3 regions of the Macrococcus armenti genome follow, and region 2 is predicted to be linked to each of the others. Evidence: predicted binding sites of a transcription regulator. Region 2 holds the regulator's gene; each other region holds the start of a gene.
The links. The regulator Rex, encoded in region 2, represses fermentation and respiration genes when NADH is low (regulators of the CRP and FNR family bind a similar motif). The targets are predictions, from matches to a motif close to TTGTGAAATATTTCACAA.
Positions count from the first base shown of each region.

Region 1: LAU42_RS01655 (DUF3147 family protein) is a predicted target of Rex. The motif match lies at 3,888-3,905, and genes of this name have one in related genera.
Region 3: pflB (formate C-acetyltransferase) is a predicted target of Rex. The motif match lies at 1,932-1,949, and genes of this name have one in related genera.

Region 1 covers NZ_CP083608.1:288,655-295,461, forward strand. Annotated here, with positions in the region: gene LAU42_RS01630 (MerR family transcriptional regulator) at 38-790, opposite strand; gene LAU42_RS01635 (Type 1 glutamine amidotransferase-like domain-containing protein) at 884-1,537, shown strand; gene LAU42_RS01640 (hypothetical protein) at 1,607-1,807, shown strand; gene LAU42_RS01645 (MFS transporter) at 1,930-3,072, shown strand; gene LAU42_RS01650 (DUF3147 family protein) at 3,093-3,491, opposite strand; gene LAU42_RS01655 (DUF3147 family protein) at 3,506-3,865, opposite strand; gene LAU42_RS01660 (YbaN family protein) at 4,052-4,414, shown strand; gene LAU42_RS11895 (helix-turn-helix domain-containing protein) at 4,573-5,115, shown strand; gene LAU42_RS11900 (IS3 family transposase) at 5,085-5,969, shown strand; gene LAU42_RS01670 (LacI family DNA-binding transcriptional regulator) at 6,034-6,807, opposite strand, start outside.
Region 2 covers NZ_CP083608.1:1,896,195-1,903,001, forward strand. Annotated here, with positions in the region: gene LAU42_RS10215 (M3 family oligoendopeptidase) at 1-440, shown strand, start outside; gene LAU42_RS10220 (VOC family protein) at 492-1,340, opposite strand; gene LAU42_RS10225 (LPXTG cell wall anchor domain-containing protein) at 1,523-2,317, shown strand; gene LAU42_RS10230 (MurR/RpiR family transcriptional regulator) at 2,368-3,225, opposite strand; gene LAU42_RS10235 (GH32 C-terminal domain-containing protein) at 3,368-4,072, opposite strand; gene tatC (twin-arginine translocase subunit TatC) at 4,141-4,896, opposite strand; gene LAU42_RS10245 (twin-arginine translocase TatA/TatE family subunit) at 4,937-5,119, opposite strand; gene LAU42_RS10250 (redox-sensing transcriptional repressor Rex) at 5,132-5,764, opposite strand; gene LAU42_RS10255 (ABC-F family ATP-binding cassette domain-containing protein) at 5,915-6,807, shown strand, end outside.
Region 3 covers NZ_CP083608.1:466,572-473,378, reverse strand. Annotated here, with positions in the region: gene LAU42_RS02600 (cupin domain-containing protein) at 1-267, shown strand, start outside; gene corA (magnesium/cobalt transporter CorA) at 366-1,325, opposite strand; gene LAU42_RS02590 (GNAT family N-acetyltransferase) at 1,318-1,758, opposite strand; gene pflB (formate C-acetyltransferase) at 2,006-4,255, shown strand; gene pflA (pyruvate formate-lyase-activating protein) at 4,291-5,046, shown strand; gene LAU42_RS02575 (cation:proton antiporter) at 5,080-6,807, opposite strand, start outside.

The DNA of each region.
Region 1 (6,807 bases), 600 kb from region 2:
AAATAAAGGTGACAAATTACATTTTTGAAAATATTATTTATTTTGTGTAATGCATGATAATCTTACTTAACAGTTCAGCACTGCCGTTCAGACGGTCATTGTAATATTGTGTAAAGCGTTCGTCTGTTGTATAGAGCGATGCGAGATTAAAATGATATGCCTTACTGTACATACCGCTCATTATTTCCAGCCATATTTTATGACATTCAAACACTTCTTCTCCGACTGGATCTGTAACATCCAGATTGCGATTCATCATAACATGTAATAACTCAAACATCTTTCGTTCTGCATTTACTGCTTTATCGTATGAATCTTGAGACAAATGTTTGTAATGCGTATGACTTTTATTTAATGTTGCCTCATCATATTTCTCTCTTAATTCATCGCCGTACATTGCTTCGTTTTCCTGAAGTTTATAATCTTTAAATGTTTCAAACTTCTCATGCTCCGTCATGTGTATCTCTCCTTTTTGGTGGGATATGGTCTGGTCAATAACTTTAATTAGAGATTCAATATGCGCTGCTTGTTCTATTAACCTTCTACGCTGCAAGTTGAGATGTGACAATGTATCACCGTCTGAAAGCAGTTTTTGAATGTCATCCAGAGGGAATTGTAATGACTTATAAAATAAAATCAACTGCAGACGATCCAGTTGTGCTGTACGATACATACGATATCCTTTATCCGTATAATGATCTGGCTTTAGTAAATTGATGCTGTCATAATAACGCAAAGTACGTGTACTTACGCCCGTTAAATCACTGACTTCTTTCACTGAATAATACAAAGCATCACCTCCATTAATTAAATTACACCTTTACGTAACGTTAAGGTCAACAGTTGTGGTAAAATTAATAAAAATTTATTCGAGGTGACACCTATGACAAACATACTCATGAGCACTTTCCCCGCAAAATCGGGATGGAATGATGTGCTACAGCAATACCTTGAAAACAAAAAAGTGCTGGTCATTCCTTTTGCGTTCGGTGATATTGTGAAGAATGAACGGGACTGGCTGAAAATATATGGTCTGCGCGGGAAATATTACTTACAGACCGTTAATCCACTCGTGAGTTTCGGAGTGAATAAGAAAGATATTTCATGGGCAAAGTATTATTCTGATACACCTCGTACTTTAAAAGAGAAAATTAATGAAGCGGATGTACTATTCTTTTCAGGCGGATATCCGGACTTGATGATAAAGCGTCTGAAGGATATGGATGTTATAAAGTCGATTCAGAAGTTTCAGGGGACTGTTATAGGTTTCAGTGCTGGTGCAATGATTCAGATTGAAAACTTCCACATCACACCTGATAAAGATTATGACCATTTCTCTTATCATTACAGTCTGGAATTGTTACACGGATTCGATATTGAAGTACATTATGAAAAGTCTGATTATCATGATGCATATATTGATAAAGTAATTCAGGAAAGAAATATTCCGGTATATGCAATAGGGGATAACGGTATCGTTATTGTTGAAGATAACCAGTTTAAAAGTTATGGAGATGTCACGTTTTATCATGTATAACACGCCCCACTAGATAATTCTTTAATTTTTATTTATGATAACTGTATTGAAAGGAATGATTTTATGCCGATGATGAATGTTTATGTAACGATTGAAGAGAAGAAGATGATTCAGGCTGTTGCTAAAGATTTGGATATGAAAGTGTCAGATGTTTTCAAAATATATTCAATGAAAGAAATAGAAAGCAAAGCGCGTAATCTTGATATTGATGAAGTGTCTGTTAAGCATGATAAACAGCATAAAGCGATGATGCGTGAGCTTGGGTTATAGTGTTTACAAATCATTTTATACACTTTATAATATTTTTAAAGGTGGCTTCGTGCCGGTTTTCATGTATATTATGATTACAGCGCCTTCCGATATGGAAGGCGCTTTTTATTTTGGAGGTTATAATGAAAATTAATTTATTTTTACTTGCGATGATGGCATTTTTAGCAGGATTAAATGAGCTTGTGTTAGCGGGTATACTACCTTTCGTGATGGATTACTTTAATATTAACACACAAGAAGCAGGTTATTTAGTAACGGTCTTTGCATTAATATTTGGTCTTGCAGGTCCCGTTCTGATGAGCATCACGATGAATATAAATCGAAAAACACTGTTATTAGTTTTCTTATCGATTTTCATCGTTGGTAATTTAATGAGTGTGTTTGCACAATTCTACTGGATGATGATGTTATCTCGAATCGTACTAGCTGCAAGTGTGTCGATGTTAATCGGTCTCGCATTATCATTATCTGTAAAAGTAGTCCCAGAGTATATGCAGGCACGTGCGATTGGCGTTATTATGATGAGTATCAGTGGTTCTTTAGTACTTGGGACGCCGATTGGTATATATATTGCGGAACTGACAGACTGGAAGATGATATTTGTATTGATCAGTGTTTTGTCAGTTATATTAATGTTGTTACTGATAAGATATTTCCCAGAAAATATTCAAGTAGAACATGTCTCTATGGCACGTGACTGGAAGTTTATATTGAAGAAAGAGATTTTATCTGTCCATTTGTTCAGCTTTTTATTCTTTGTAGGGCAAGGTATGTTTTTCGTTTATTTAACGCCATACTTAATGGATAGAGGCCATAGTATCGCAGTTGTAGGTTTAATATATCTCGTGTTTGGTCTTGCGGGTATTATTGGCAGCGGAATCGGTGGATATATGACAGATAAGTTTGGGAGTACGAATTTACTTGTAGTACAGTCATTTTTATATGTATTTTTAATGCTAATGGTGAACTTTACAGCATCTTCTGCCGTGCTTGTATGCATTAATATTGCAATATGGGCAATGACAGGCTGGATGGTCAATGCGCCAACACAAACGTATTTAATACAAGCAGCACCGAAGTTTTCGAGTATTAATCAGACGGTAAGTACATCATCAACGCAGTTCGGTATTTCTCTCGGCGCATTGTTAGGTGGTATATGTATTACTCAAACAAATTCATATCCAGCACTCATTTATTACGGCTGTATTGTTTTAGCAATTGCATTTTTAGTAACGTTATATATACGCAAACTTAATACGAAATAAGGAGTGGCATATGCCACTCCTTATTTTGCGTGTATAGATGAATGTTTAAGGGATTTATGTGTTACAGCATGGTGAACGATGCTGACAACTTTAGAAATTAGAAGTGCACTTAAAAACCATGCGATAAATCCTGTTATGATACTTAGAGCATAGTTTGAAGTTGTACTTAACATACTCCATGTAACGAGTATGCTGATCAAACCGCCAGTCATACCGAATACAGCACCTCGGCATACGTTCGTTGCAAATTTATTGCCATATTCCATCCCTGCAATGATAAGTGAAAGTAGAAATACAGCAGGAAATGTCGCAAAAATCCCACCGAAATCTTCCCAAGGGATGACTTTAGATATGATATAGCTAAAAGCGACGGTACTTCCACCGATGAGAAATTTTAATAATAATACTTTTGTTTTCATATGAAAGACTTCCTTTAAATGTTTTTAAGTGCGAAAAATACGCAAGAAATAACAAACCAGCATAGTGTAGATAAGACAGCACCTTTTTTAAATCCTGTCTTAGGTACGAAGTATGACGCGAAGGCAACGGTTAAGATGCAGCTCGTAATACCGATGACGGCACCACTGCTTAAATTCATTGAAGCATTAACGAGATCTTCACCGTGATGATCGACTGATAGTACGAGTATCGCCGCTAGAAATACAGCAGGAAGTGTCGCGAAAATCCCGCCGATTTTACCGCCAACTTTATTTGCGATAATGGAAGCACCAGCAACTGCAATCCCGCCGATGATAAAGCGTAATATTAATCCGGACAATGATATTCCGAACATAAAGGTCATCTCTTTTCTTTGTTCGTGATATATTTCACAATTAGAATATACCCATTTTGAAATATTGTAAAGCCATTTGAACATTATGCCACGTAATTGTCATATGTATTGATTGACGAACTTTGTTGGTAAAACACATTAAATTCCTATACTATTAAGATACGAACAAATTGTAGGAGAATGCTTGTGAAATATTTTTTGATTGCTGTTGGAATCATGTCGACTGTACTTGGCTTCATCGGTGCAGCGTTACCTCTTTTGCCGACGACGCCATTTTTACTGCTGGCAGTATTTTGTTTCGCACGCAGTTCTGATCGATTTTATGAATGGCTCGTTCAGACAAGGCTATATAAAAGTTATGTGCAGGAGTTTTATGAACAAAAAGGATATACGATGAAGAAGAAAATTCAGCTGCTAATATCAGTGTACATTGTCGTTGGATTTTCGATATATATGGTCGATCATTTATATGTAAGAATTGGCCTTGGCATCATGCTGTTTTTACAGACGGTTGTACTGTTTACATTTGTAAAGACGATTAAAGAATAAACAGATCGAGACATAAGTTTCTATCTTCTTTCGATTAACAGACGAAACGGCGGAACAAAAGTTGCCACTAAGACAAAAACCGAACAAAAACTATAAATCAAAGAGCTGTAGTGCACCCCAAAAGTTAGACTTAAAATCTAACTTTTGGGGTGTTTTATTTGGCTAAATATGATTTGGAATTCAAGCTGAAAATCGTAATTGAATATATTAATGGCACAGGTGGATTCAGTGTTGTTGGTAAGCGTAATGGTATAAGTCGCTCTATGGTTAGAGATTGGTATAGAGCATATAGTGCCTTCGGCATTGAAGGGTTAGAAAGAAAAAGAAGTAAGAATAAATACAGTTTAGAGGATAAGATTGTTATACTGAGATGGATGAAAGAGAATAATGCTTCATTAAGTATTACTTCAACCAAATTCCGTATTAATAATCCATCTCTTATATCTTCTTGGGTGAATGCTTATAATAAGCATGGTATTGATGGATTGTCTGAAAAGAAGAAAGGAAGTCCATCTATGAAGAAGAAAAAAATTAATAATAGTAATAGTGACTATGTGAAAAAAATTGAACATGAAAATGAACTTTTAAGAGCTGAACTTGCCTATATAAAAAAGTTGAAAGCTTCAGGGATAAGTATACCGAACCGACTGCTAAAATCGAATCAAGAGTCATTAAAGAGCTCCGAAAAGATTTCAAATTAAACATTGTCCTTGAAGCACTGAAATTCCCAAAATCTACATATATGTATTGGCAGAAGCAGTTTGATAAAGAAAATAAGGATCAGAAAATAGAAAATCAAATAAAGGAAATTTTTGAGGAAAACGCCATGAATTATGGCTACAGAAGGATTACAGGTGAACTTAGAAATAGAGGATATATTATTAATCACAAGAAAGTTCAGAGAATCATGAGTAAATTGAATTTAAAATCAATCTCATTTACTAGAAAAAATAGAAAATATTCATCCTACAAAGGAAAAATTGGCCGTATCGCTGATAATTTGGTTAACCGTAGGTTTGATACAAATATTCCCTATCAGAAAATAACTACAGATACATCAGAGTTTAAATACCATTATCTTAATGAAAATGGTTTAATTTGTACTGGGAAGCTTTATCTTGACCCATTTATGGATTTGTTTAATAGAGAAATTATCTCATATAGTATATCCAAAAAGCCAAATGCAGAAGGTATTATGTCAGCACTTACAAAAGCTGTGGCATTAACAGATGCATGTGAGTTTAGAAGAACTTTTCATAGCGATCAAGGTTGGGCTTATCAGATGAAAAAATATAGGCAAAAGCTTAAAGATAATAAAATATTTCAGAGTATGTCCCGTAAGGGAAATTGTCTGGATAACTCGCCGATGGAGAGCTTTTTCAGTATTTTAAAACAGGAAATATTCTACGGAAAAGTTTATGAAAGTTATGAACAACTTGAAGCAGCAATTGAAAATTATATATGGTATTACAACAATAAGCGAATTAAATCAAAATTAGAATGGAAGAGCCCGATAGGGTTCAGAGAAAGTAGACTAAATGTAAAAATTGCATAAAAAAATGGAATGGATTTCTCCATTCCAAATAGTCTAACTTTTAGGGTTCACTACAAGCGATTTATTAGTTTTGTTCGGTTTTTGCTTGTGGCAGAACACGTTTGTCCCAGCCTCTTTTTGCGATTACAGTTTCTCTTTCAATCAGTTTATGCGGAATAACAAAACGTGTACCATCCGTATTATCACCTTTTATTAAACCAGCAAGTTTATGCATCGCTTTTTGCCCGAGATTTTCAGTTTCAATATCAAGCGTCGTTAAATAAGGGTGCGTTAGTGTTGAGAATATAGAATTGTTAAAGCTGATAACTGATATGTCATCCGGCACTTTATAGCCATATAATTCTACGAGCTGAATAATACGCAGCGCAAATATATCATCGAGTGCAATAATTGCTGTCGCTTGCGCAGATTGAATTTTCTCTTCAAGTTTAACGTAGTCATCCGGTACATTTAATGTCAGACTTTGATGTGCATTTAACTGTGCCAACATCATTGCCTTCTGATAACCGAAATATCGTTCATAAAAAATGTTCTCAGTTGTCGTATTTGTAATGAAGAGTATATTTTGATGGCCATTTTTAATTAAGTAATCAGTCGCTTCCTGACCGAGGAGCTGATTATCATTATCTACGTAAACTGTATTAGAAAGCGCGTCATATGGTTGTCCGATTAACACGAAAGGAATGTTTTGCTGACGTAAATAGTCAATGATAGGGTCATCAATAACAGAGTATGTAATGATAAAGCCGCCGACTTGTTTTTCAGTATGCATCGCTTTAACGTTTTCAAATAATGTATCGATATCTTTCGCAATTGCAAGTGCGGTCGTTAAGTTATG
Region 2 (6,807 bases):
AATTCCTGCCGTATGGTGTTGCAGTCGATGAATTCCAGCATATTGTTTACGCTAATCCTGAAATGACACCAGAAGAACGTCGTGCAGAGTGGTCAAAACTAGAAAAGAAATATTTACCACATAAAGATCATGACGGTATTGAATCATTGGAAAGTGGTGCATTCTGGCATCGTCAAGGCCACATCTTCAGCATGCCATTCTACTATATTGACTATACATTAGCGCAAGTATGTGCATTCCAGTTCTTCAAACGTTCTACTGAAGACTTTGAAGCTGCATGGAAAGATTACTTACACATTTGTGATATCGGTGGTTCATTACCATTCAACAAAATTGTGGAATCTGCACATTTACGCTCTCCATTCCAGGAAGGTACACTTGAAGATACGATGACGTTCCTTGAAGACTATTTAGATGAAATGGATACAAGTAACTTTTAAACAATACAAAAGACAGAAATTTTCATTTCTGTCTTTTCTTTATGCAGTAAACTACTGCCCTCTCATTATTCGTATACCGATACCGTCAGGATCCTGAATCATCGAAGACGTTCCGTCCTGTACTTCAATCATCCCTTTATCTTTAAACACTTTCATAAAGTATGCTAAATCTTCTTCATTCGGGATATTCAGCTCAAACTTACGCAGTCCTGGATAGTTTATACGCGCACGCTCTGTCTGATGCTGCCACGTATTTAACCCTAAATGATGATGATAACCCGCAGTTGCCATAAATGCAGCCTGATTACCATATGTCGTCATTACGTCCATGCCGAACAACTCATTATAAAACGCGATTGATTGCTCTAAATTAGTAACGGATAAATGCATATGGCCAATAATCGTATCACTCGGCATGCCGTCAAATGGGCTACCTTCATTTGCATCAATTACACCTTGAAAATCCATCTCTTTTGTCCCCATAACGATATTTCCATTATCTTCATAACGCCATGTATTGCTCGGATAATCATGATAAATTTCAATACCGTTACCTTCTGGATCCTGTAAATATAGTGCTTCAGAAACATCGTGATTACTCGCACCTGCTAACGGATATTCTGTTTTAATCAGATGATAAAATATATTACCAAGTGAGGCACGTGTAGGTACTAGAAGTGCAAAGTGAAATAATCCAGCAGTGTCGATTCTTTTTTCATCTGTTTGATATAAGTAAACAAGTGGTCGCTTTGCCGTACCCAGTACTGCAAAAGCAGTAGTTTGTTCAAGAATTTGCATCCCTAATATTTCATGATAAAACTTCACGCTGTTTTCTAAAAAGTTTACATTTAAGTGAACTGCGCCAATATGCGTATCATTTGAAAAATATTGTTTCTCCATTTATATCCCTCATCATCGTATATTTTTGATATAATTATTATACTACAAACTTGGTTTACAAAACATTTAAAATGTTTCAGTTATATATGAAATGTTAAATGTGTGTAACAATCATACTTGTTCATAGAAAAAGTGTACATTCTCCATTATAATGAACGTAATTGGAAATTGGAGGAGCTAACATGCATAACTTTAAAATAAATACAGCGCTATTGACTGCAACGTGCTTAGTCGTCTTATCAGCGCCACAAGTAAATGCTGCTGAAACAACTGAAATTGTTTCAACAGAAATAAATCATACAACAGAGGTACCGACGACCGAAAGTCAACTCGCACCCTCAATTGAAATCGTATCAACAGAAATTACTCCTAATAATACGACTGAGAAGCCATCAACTTCTGAATCTCAACCAACAACAGAGACTCCATCCGATGAACAGACAACTGAGAAACCTTCTGTAGAATCAACGACTGTACAACCGACTACTGAAGTACCAACAACAGAACAGCCTAAAACAGAAGTCCCTACTGTAGAAAAACCGACTACTGAACTACCTAAACCAAGTCAACCTTCAGATAGTGGTAGCACGCCAACACCACCTGACCAACATATACCGGAATCACCAAGTAATTCAGGAACACCAAGTAATCCTGATGAACCCGGTAATTTCGTTGAACCAGCATTCCCGGAACAGCCTACTGAAGATTCGATTCCTAACGGTATTAAACCGGGTAAGTTCAAACCTACGGATGGCGAGGCATATTATGCTGATTTAGATAAACAAGTCTTTGATTTAATTACTAGTGATATTAAACCAAAGAAAGATAAAGATAAGACGATAGATAAGAAGGATAAAACTAAAAAAGATAAGAAAGATAAGAAAGATAAATTGCCTGATACAGGTGAGAGCCCATTAATATATTTAATATTACCGCTTATGTTATTATGTTCAGGCTTATTTCTTTTACGTAAATAATAAAACCCGGCTCCATGAGTAAATATTTACTCATGGAGCCGGATCATTTTTTATAAATTTTCCTGTTCGTGCGTAATTTTACGTGTTTCATTTAAATTCTGCATATTAGAAATGACTGTATCCTTTAAATATGCACAAATTCTTAAGTATAATACGTCAACTATTGTAAGTTGTGCTGTACGCACTGTCATATAACCAAGATTCACTTCGTTCTCTTCTTTCCCCATCGCAAGTACGATATCTGCCATACGAATCGCAGGCGATGAGAATTTTTGTGATAATAATATAATCTTTATACCTTTTTCTTTAGCGTATTTGCAAATATCTGTAATAATTTTGTTCTTGCTTGTTTCAGAAGTGATGAATAATACATCACCGGCTTCAAAGTGTCCTAATATTGTTATTGCCGATAATAAATCAGTAGCTAAAATCGCAGTCTGATCAATGCTCATAAACTTAATATGTAAATCTGTAGCAACAACACGTGAATTGCCGACACCGAAAATCATTACACGTTTTGCACTCGTAATTGCTTGTGCCGCTTCATCGATTACTTGTGCTGATATTACTTTTTCCGTGTTATAAAGTGCCTGAATCGTATTATTAAATACTTTTTCCTTCATAACATCTTTGTCATCTGTAAGTTCAATTTTTGTCGGAACTTTCTTATCTGCTATTGTATGCAGCTCACGCGCTAATTCAACTTTTACAACTTTAATCCCAGATAAACCGAGACGTTTACTGAAGCGAACGATTGCTGCTTCACTCGTATTTGAAAGGCTTGCAATTTCTTTAATAGGCAAGTTAACAACTTTCTCCGGATATTCTATTACTACATCTGCAATTCTCTTCTCAACTGGTGTAAAGCTGTCATACATCTTAGTAATTTGTCCTAATACTGAATACATTTTTTCATCCCCTAGCAATATAAATCTAATTTGAATTATGTAATGTAATATTTAATATTGTTACATTTATTATATTGTAGTATAAATATACTATTTGTTGGAAATAATTAAAACTAAAATTTTGTAAATTTTTCGTGCTTTTTTACACTTCTGACAAATCATACTTCGACAGTTTCAAATACACTTGACCACGGAGTGCTGAGGCACGAATTCCATCTGCATCATCTGTCGTATTAATATATGTCGACATAACAGCTTCACCATCATTGATAAAGATTTCAATCGTATGTTCATATACGAAACAATGCAGTGACGTTAACGGTGCGTGTAACGTAATAACTCTTTTAAAATCCTCAACAGTCGACAAGCTGCTATCCGTGCGATCAATTATAAATTGCTGTGTGCTTGTATCATATGTCATGACTGTACGTTCTCTCCTTGAAACGCGTAGTTCTATGTTTAACTCAAGCGCATCATTATCTATAATATCCGCAATAAGCTCATAACGTTTACCTTCATAAGGATGCAGACGCACAATTTTCTTCGTCGCATAACCTTCAGCTGTCTCAAGCTTTCCACGACAATGCTCTGAGAATGCCGGCCGTTGTTTCAGCTCACCATCTTCAAATGTCATAATACGCGGTGTCGCAAGTTCACCGTTAATGCGTCCGACAAGTAAGCAACGCTCTGATTCATCTATTAATAATGATATAGGGTCAAAATCAAAGCCATGGTCAGGCATATCATACTTCAACTTATCCGGATATGGTTTAAGCTTCGTCTTTAGGCGACGCTCCAGCGTTGCTAATTCCTGCTCACTTAACTGTGAATGATGTAATTCCTTCATAATGATTCTCCTTGAAATATATTACTTTTATTTTAGCAGAAAATATAAAAAAAGAAGCAGCTTTATCACTACTTCTCTAATTCCTCTTCTATTAATTTCTGCTCGCCTTTCAAATACTGTCTATAACCGATTTTACTGATCTGGATGCTGAATTCATATAGCAACACCATCGGCAATACGAAAATGATATAAGTCATCGTATCTGGTGGCGCTATAATAGCAGCAATTACCATTAAAATAAAGTACGCATACTTTCTATTTTTCTTTAAGAATATCGGATTCACAACGCCAAGACGTGTTAAGAATAATAGTAGTATCGGTAACTGGAATACAAAGCCAAACGGCATCGTAATCTTCACCATTTCTCCGAAGTACTGCGTCACACCGATTTGCTGATGTAATCCCATATCACTTGCGAGTTCAAGTGAGAAGTTAATAAAGTAAGGAAATAATATAAAGTATCCAAAACTCATCCCAGCAAAAAATAAAATAATACAAAAAGGGATATACGCAAGCGTCACACGTCTTTCCTGTGGATGTAAACCCGGTGATATAAACGCCCACAGCTGATAGAGGATTACCGGTGAAATAATAATAATCGCAATAATCATAATAACGCTCAAATAAATAGAAAGCGGATCAGATACTTTAAAGTAATTTAATGCAATGCCTTTAGGTACATCCGTTACTGTAAGAAACTTTGTGACAGGTTTACCGAATATAAATCCAATGAACATACCTGCAATTAAAAAGTAACCGACAACCATAAGTCTTGCCCGCAATTCTTCAAGATGTTCAACTATTGTTAAATTATCCTTATCCACCGTAATCACCTCTCAATAAAAAAACGGCACAGATGCCGTTTTATTTTTTTACTTCTTTATCATCTTTATCTTCATCCATAATACCGTTTGTTGCATTTTTAAATTCCTTTAAAGTCTCTCCCATTGAGCGACCGAATTCCGGCATTTTTTTAGGACCGAATATAATTAACGCGACAATACCTAAAAACACTAAAATTGTTGGTGATGCAAAACCAAGTAACATGTATTTATCCCCCTAATGATTTTTCATAAAGAAAATTAAAGATTGTAATTCAACGCCTAAATCAATGTGATGAACATGTACGCCACTCGGTACATTTAATCTTTCTGGTGTAAAGTTTAATATACCTTTAATTTGTGCTTTTGTCACTCTATTTGCGACGTCTTGCGCGACACTTCCCGGTACAGTTAATATTACGACCTGAATACCAGTCTTATCAACAACTTTCTCAAAATCTTTCATATCCTGAACTTCAATCTTACCAATTTGTCTACCGATTGATTCCGGATTCGCATCGAATGCTGCTGTAATCTTCATACGGTCATTAATTGAAAAATTATAGTTTACTAATGCCGTACCTAAGTTACCGACTCCAATAATTGCAACTTTCGTAATCATATCTTGCTGTAATGTTGTCTTGAAGAAGTTGAGTAGAAAGTTAACGTTATAGCCGTAACCTTTCTTTCCGAGTTCTCCAAAGTAGGAGAAGTCTCTACGAATCGTAGCAGAATCAATTTGTAACCCATCACTTAATTCCTTACTGCTCACTCGTTCAACATTTGAATTATATAACGTATTAACAAAACGATAATATAAAGGAAGTCGTTTTAAAGTGGCTTTAGGAATTTTAATTTCGTCCTTCGACATCCTATTCACCCGTTTCTTTTTTGTGATAACATTCACATCGACATTATTATAACACTTATATATATAAAAGACTATGTGAAATTGTGAATTCATTGATAAAAGATTCCAACTTATTATGTGTTACTGTACAATGAAGATGAGGTGAAACCATTGATATTATTACAAGCAAGTAATTTAACAAAATCCTACTCAGGTGAAAATATATTCTCAAATGTGAAATTCGAAGTTAAATCCAACGATCGTATTGCCATCGTTGGACGGAACGGTGCCGGTAAAACGACTTTAATGAAAATTCTCGCGGGTGCTGAAGATTATGATACGGGACATCTGTCTATCGCAAAACATGTGAATATCGGTTATTTAACGCAGCAGATGACTTTAAATGCAGAAGGTACTGTATATGAGGCGATGAAGAAACCTTTTCTGCATCTGGAACGTATGCAACATGAACTGAACGATATTGCGCTGTACTTAAGCGAACATAGCGATGATGCTGCAAGTGAAGCGTATCAGGAGAAGCTCACTGAATACGAAAAGTTACAGCATAAATTTGAAGCAGAAGACGGTTACTTATATGAAACGAAGATTAAATCTGTATTAACAGGTTTGAACTTTAAAGAAGAAGACTTCAATAAAACAATCGACTGTTTCTCAGGTGGTCAGAAAACACGTCTTGCACTTGCAGAAATGTTACTGCATAACCCTGATTTGCTGCTACTTGACGAACCGACGAACCATCTTGATATGGATACGACTGCATGGCTTGAAAATTACTTAACAACATATAACGGTGCCATCGTTATCATTTCGCACGACCGTTACTTTTTAGATAAAGTCGTCAACACTGTATACAATGTCGCACTCGGTCAAGTTACGAAATATGTCGGTAACTACTCTAAGTTCATTGAATTACGTGACCAGTATTATGAAAAGATGCAGGCACAGTACGAGCGACAGCAAGCTGAAATTAAACGTCTAGAAACGTTCGTGCAGAAAAACATTACACGTGCATCAACGAGCGGTATGGCAAAAAGCCGTCGTAA
Region 3 (6,807 bases), 770 kb from region 2:
ATCGAAGTAAAACGCGGTGACGTATTACTGCTGCCAGCTGGATATGGTCATAAACGATTAGAACAAAGCGATGATTTTAAAGTAGTCGGTGCATATCCTGACGACCGTAATGTAGACACTTTAACAGCATATGAGGATATCAATAAAATGAATAGCGTTATAAACGCTGTAGCATTGCCAGCAACAGACCCTGTTTACGGAGATACAGGACCGATGTTTAAAGAATGGCATAATATTTACCAGTGCAGTACAGTTCGAGGGGGTTAAACGTTAGAAGCTCTGACTGCTACAAACAAAAACCGAGCAAAACTAATAAATCACACTTTGATTTATCGTATTTGTTCGGTTTTTGCATGTGCTATCACTTATTTAAGTATATTAAAACCAATGTTTTTTCTGAAATATCCGATCATACCGAGTGTGATTGCAATCATTACAATCCAGACGATTAAATAACCATATTTGTAATGCAATTCTGGCATAACGTCAAAGTTCATTCCATAAATTCCTGCAATTAAAGTTAATGGCATAAAAATCACGGAATAAATGGTTAAAATCTTCATGATATTGTTCATTTTAAATGAGTTCAGTGATATATAGTTATCCCTGATATCTGCGGTCATCTCACGGGAAGATTCAATCATCTCCACTTGCCTGATCAGATGGTCGTTAATATGGTGCAGAAAGATCTTCTGTTTTTTACTGAGTAGTAATATACGCCCTTCCAGCAATCGATAAACTAAATCTTTCATCGGTAATACAGTTCTTCTAATAAGCAAAAGGTCTTCTCTCAATTCAAATGTCTCATCTATTAACTCTTCTGTTGATATATTTACGGAATGTCTATCCTCAAAAGAGAATACTTTCTCTTCCAGGTCATATACGAACGGGAAATAATTATCGACGATTGCATCTAATATTCTGTACATAATTTCTCGTGTCGTAATTTTCTCACTAACTTTCTTGTTCAGCATAAAATTCCATACTTTATCTACTTCTTCCGAGCTTTCTTTATGATAAGTCACCATCATACGGTCATTTATAAATATATCTATTTCTTCTGGTTTCATCGTTTTTAAATCAATCGCATGAAATACAAAAAATAAATAATCTTCATACTCTTTATATTTCGGTCTTTGTTTTACAGAAATCGCATCTTCAATAGATAACGGATGAAAGTGAAAGTATTGGCTGAGCAGTAGATTTTCTTCAACTGTCGGAATGCTCATATCGACCCACATAAATTTCGCGTTAATATCAATATCGATTGGATGATCACACGTATGTACAACGTTTGCTTCATCCACGTAAAGTGTTCTAATCATTTGGCACCTCTAATATTTTATACATTCTGTTATTGTTACTTTTATACCCTAATTTTCCGTTAATGTAGCGCATACTTTTATTCTTTTCGTGTACATCTCCATATATATAATGAATACCGTTCTGTAAGGAAAGTTGTTCTACAAATTGTTTGAGATGTATTGCAATTCCTCTTTTACGGTATCGCTGAGATACGTAGAGAGACTTTATATGTGTTTTATCTGACATGTTAAACCATATAAATGCAATGAGTTCGTCTTCTTCCATAATAAAGATTCGGTCTTTGTTATGCTGCATTAATAAGCGAATCGATTCCGTACGGAGTGCAATGTCCAGTTGAGATGTATTATAACTGCTGTCAAAGTCTTTTTGAATATGTTCATGTATACGTGCAATCGTTTCTATATAAGGGTCATCGTAAAAAATTTCATGCATTTTTATCACCTTCACTATTGTACAATTAATCAACTATATGCACTACAATTTATCTTTATTCTTAACACTTTTTACATCTGTTATATATCTTTTTTAATATTTTTTCACTGTATCATCACAGTTAAAATACTGTAATTAAGGGATTTTGAATTTTTTTAAACGTTTTCATTTTTTTGTGATGCATTTCACAGATTTCTGTTATAATTAAATTGTGAATTGATGAACAATAAAATCTGGAGGGATTTATATGTTTAAAGAAGAGACAAAAAGAACAAATGCTTGGGAAGGGTTTAAATCAGGAAAATGGAACAAACGTGTCGACGTACGTGAATTCATCCAACTGAACTACACTTTATATGATGGTAAAGATGAATTCTTAGCTGGTCCAACTGAAGCTACGAAAAAACTTTGGGATCAAGTAATGCAGCTCTCTAAAGAAGAACGTGAACGCGGTGGCATGTGGGATATGGATACGAAAGTAGTATCTACAATTACTTCTCACGATGCAGGATATTTAAACAAAGATTTAGAAACAATTGTAGGTGTTCAAACTGAAAAACCATTCAAACGTTCTATGCAACCGTTCGGTGGTATTCGTATGGCGAAAGCTGCGTGTGAAGCATATGGTTATGAATTAGATGCTGAAACAGAACGCATCTTCACGGATTACCGTAAAACACATAACCAAGGTGTATTCGACGCTTACTCTAAAGAAATGTTAGCTTGTCGTAAAGCTGGTGTTATTACAGGTCTTCCTGATGCTTATGGACGTGGACGTATTATCGGTGACTATCGTCGTGTAGCATTATATGGTGTAGATTTCTTAATGAAAGAAAAACAAAAAGATTTCCACAACTTATCTAGTGTAATGAGTGAAGATATCATCCGTTTACGCGAAGAAGTTTCTGAGCAATACCGTGCATTAAACGAATTGAAACAGTTAGGTGAAATTTATGGATTCGATTTAAGTCGTCCGGCTGAAAACTTTAAAGAAGCAGTTCAATGGACTTATCTTGCATACCTTGCAGCAATCAAAGAACAAAACGGTGCTGCAATGAGTTTAGGTCGTGTATCTACATTCTTAGATATTTATGCTGAACGTGACCTTAAAGCAGGTACAATTACAGAAATGGAAGTACAGGAAATTATTGACCACTTCATTATGAAATTACGTTTAGTAAAATTTGCACGTACACCAGACTATAATGAATTATTCTCTGGAGACCCAACTTGGGTAACTGAATCTATCGGTGGTGTTGGTATTGACGGTCGCCCACTTGTTACAAAGAACTCATTCCGTTTCTTACATTCATTAGATAACTTAGGTCCGGCACCAGAACCAAACTTAACTGTATTATGGTCTACACGCTTACCTGAGAACTTCAAGAAATACTGTGCAAAAATGAGTATTAAAACAAGCTCAATTCAATACGAAAACGATGATTTAATGCGTGAAAGCTACGGCGATGATTACGGTATCGCATGTTGTGTATCTGCAATGAAGATCGGTAAACAAATGCAGTTCTTCGGCGCACGTGCAAACTTAGCGAAAACTTTATTATATGCGATTAACGGTGGTGTAGATGAAAAGTCTGGCGCACAAGTTGGTCCAAACTTCGCTCCGATTACTGATGAAATTTTAGATTATGACACTGTATATAAACAATTCGATCAAATGATGGAATGGTTAGCTGGCGTATATATTAACTCATTAAACGTTATTCACTACATGCACGATAAATACAGCTACGAAAGAATTGAAATGGCATTACACGATACTGAAATCATCCGTACGATGGCTACAGGTATTGCCGGCCTTTCAGTTGCTGCTGACTCTTTATCAGCAATTAAATACGCAAAAGTAAAAACAATTCGTGATGAAAATGGACTTGTCGTTGATTTTGAAACTGAAGGTGAATTCCCTCAATACGGAAACAACGATCCACGTGTAGATGATATCGCAGTTGAACTTGTTGAATCATTTATGGCGAAATTACGTAAACATAAAACTTACCGTGATTCTGAACATACAATGAGTGTATTAACAATTACATCAAACGTTGTATATGGTAAGAAAACTGGTAACACACCTGATGGACGTAAAGCTGGTGAACCATTTGCACCAGGTGCTAACCCAATGCATGGACGCGATACTAAAGGTGCGCTTGCTTCATTATCATCAGTTGCAAAATTACCATACGACTGCTGTAAAGATGGTATCTCTAATACATTCTCAATCGTACCGAAATCTTTAGGTAAAGAAGACGAAGCACAGCAATCTAACTTAGTTGCAGTATTAGATGGTTACGCAATGCAGCACGGTCACCACTTAAACATTAACGTATTTAACAGAGAAACTTTACTTGATGCAATGGAACACCCAGAAGAATATCCACAACTTACAATCCGTGTATCAGGATATGCTGTAAACTTTATTAAATTAACTCGTGAACAACAACTGGATGTTATTTCTAGAACATTCCACGAAAAAATGTAATGATATAAGTATTAACAAGAAGGATGGGGATTTAAATGATTAAAGGACATATACATTCAATCGAGAGTTTAGGGACGGTTGACGGACCTGGTTTACGCTACATCTTATTTACACAAGGATGTCTGCTTCGCTGCCAGTTCTGCCATAATCCTGATACTTGGGAAATTGGAACACCTTCACGCGAAATGACAGCTGAAGAAATGGTTGAAGAAATTGTGCCTTACATCCCCTACTTCAATGCTTCAGGCGGTGGCGTAACGATCAGTGGCGGAGAGCCACTGCTCCAGTTACCGTTTATAGAACAACTGTTCAAAAGATTAAAGGAAGAAGGCATTCATACTTGTATTGATACATCAGCAGGATGTTTCAATGAAACGCCCGCATTTATGAATCACTTTAATCCCGTACAGGAACATACTGATTTATTTCTGCTCGATATTAAACACATTGATAACGAAAAACATTTAAGTTTAACCGGAAAACCCAATACCCATATATTAAAATTCGCCCGTATGTTATCTGACAGAAAACAACCCGTATGGATAAGACATGTGTTAGTGCCTGGTGTTACCGATGATAAAGAAGACCTCATCAAGCTCGGTCAGTTCATCAATAGTTTAGAAAACGTAGAAAAGTTTGAAATCCTCCCTTATCACCAACTTGGTGTGCATAAGTGGGAAGCACTCGGCATTAAGTATCCGTTAGAAGGAGTGGAAGCACCGTCAGATGAAGCAGTGAAACAAGCATATGAATACGTAGACTTTAAAGGCAGAACTCCCCTGAATGCCTAAAGAGGCAGACCGATAACGGTCTGCCTCTTTTTATTATTCATTCATATCCAGTAACATCATCTCGTCATAATTTAGTGCCTGTCTCAGTTCAACTGCTACTTCCCGACTGACTTTTCCTTTATTTACGAGTTTAACGATCATGTCTTTTTCTGCTGCTAAAACATCAAGTGCGAACAGCGTTTCATCATCGTCAATCTTTTCGTTAGTAGCATTTCGTTTAATTTGATTCACACGGTTTAAATAATTATCTGAAACAAGTGCGACTTCAATACGATTTTCTCTCGTCACTTCTTCCGATAATCGCTGTACGACATTATAATGTACGCGAGATGCAATCTTCTGTATTTCAATTAAACTGTTTTTAAGCGATAATGAACTTGCCTGATTCATACGATTAACAAATGATTTACGACGTTTATGCATACGAATTAAGAAGAATAACCTTTTGAAGAAACTAGTAGATGCAAATATTTTCGTACGCTCAATATACTGAACATAGTTATTAAATGCACTTTGAGAGATTTCTCCCTGTTCGACGAGTTCATCAAGTGTTTTCATTTCTGTTTCAAGTGCAATTGAATGCAGCTGCTCGAATTCTTTCGGATTATAATCACGGTCATTCACCTCACTATAGAAGCCAACCTGCATCGTATACTGACGTATTAAGTTTCCGGCAATCATACTGTTTTCAGGCGTTGTTTGCTTATGAATATGTTTCATTCCAAATTCTTTTATTAATATATATGCTTCTCTAAAGTTTAAGTGTGACTGTTCACTTTCACTATCATCTGTTTTTGTAAGTAACGGCAAACATACTTGCGCAACGATAAGACTAATTACGACAACACCTGCAGTAATAAACAGTAAATTATCTCTGTAATTAAAAACTTCCCCATTCATAATTTCAAGTGGGATTGTAAGGGCGATTGCCATAGAGATTGTTCCATGCACACCACAAACGGTAGCGATGAGTGCATATTTAAAGCGATTCGGGCGGACTTCATAAGTGTTGACATCTTCATGCTTTAAAACACGTTCAAAGCGACTTTCCGGAATATAGAACATATTATATAATGCAAACACCCATATAAAACGAAATACATAAACGAGTATCGCGATAATAAACATATACTTCATCGTTGATAATATCCCGGTTTGCTCGTGTTCAATTAGCGCAAGTGTTACTTGTGGAATTAAATATCCTAATAACGTAAACACGAAACCATTCAGCACGGTTGAAAGCAATCCCCACGTGTTATTGTAGCCGAGCTGTAATCTTGTCGTTGCTTGTGACAGACGATCTCGCTCTATACCATGAACAATCCCACCAATAACAGATGCAATTACACCAGATACATGAATACTTTCAGCAGCCATATAAATAACAAACGGTGTGAGTAACTGTATTAGAATAAATACATATTCATTCTCAAAACCTTTTCGTACTAATTGAACTCTAATCTGAACGAAGATTAAACCGATAACAAGACCGATAATTAAACCACCGATAGACGAAATAAAGAACTTGCTAATTGAATCTGAAACTGAAAACTGGCCTGTTGTAAGTGCTACAAGCGCAATATTAAAACTCAGGATACCAGCCGCATCATTTAACAGAGACTCCCCTTCTAAAATCGTCATTAACCCTCTCGGCAGTTTCTTGTTTTTAGCAATCGCCTGAACAGCGACTGCATCTGTCGGACAAATAATCGCTGCGATTGCAAAACATGCCGCAATCGGCAAGAAAGGCATCATACTGTG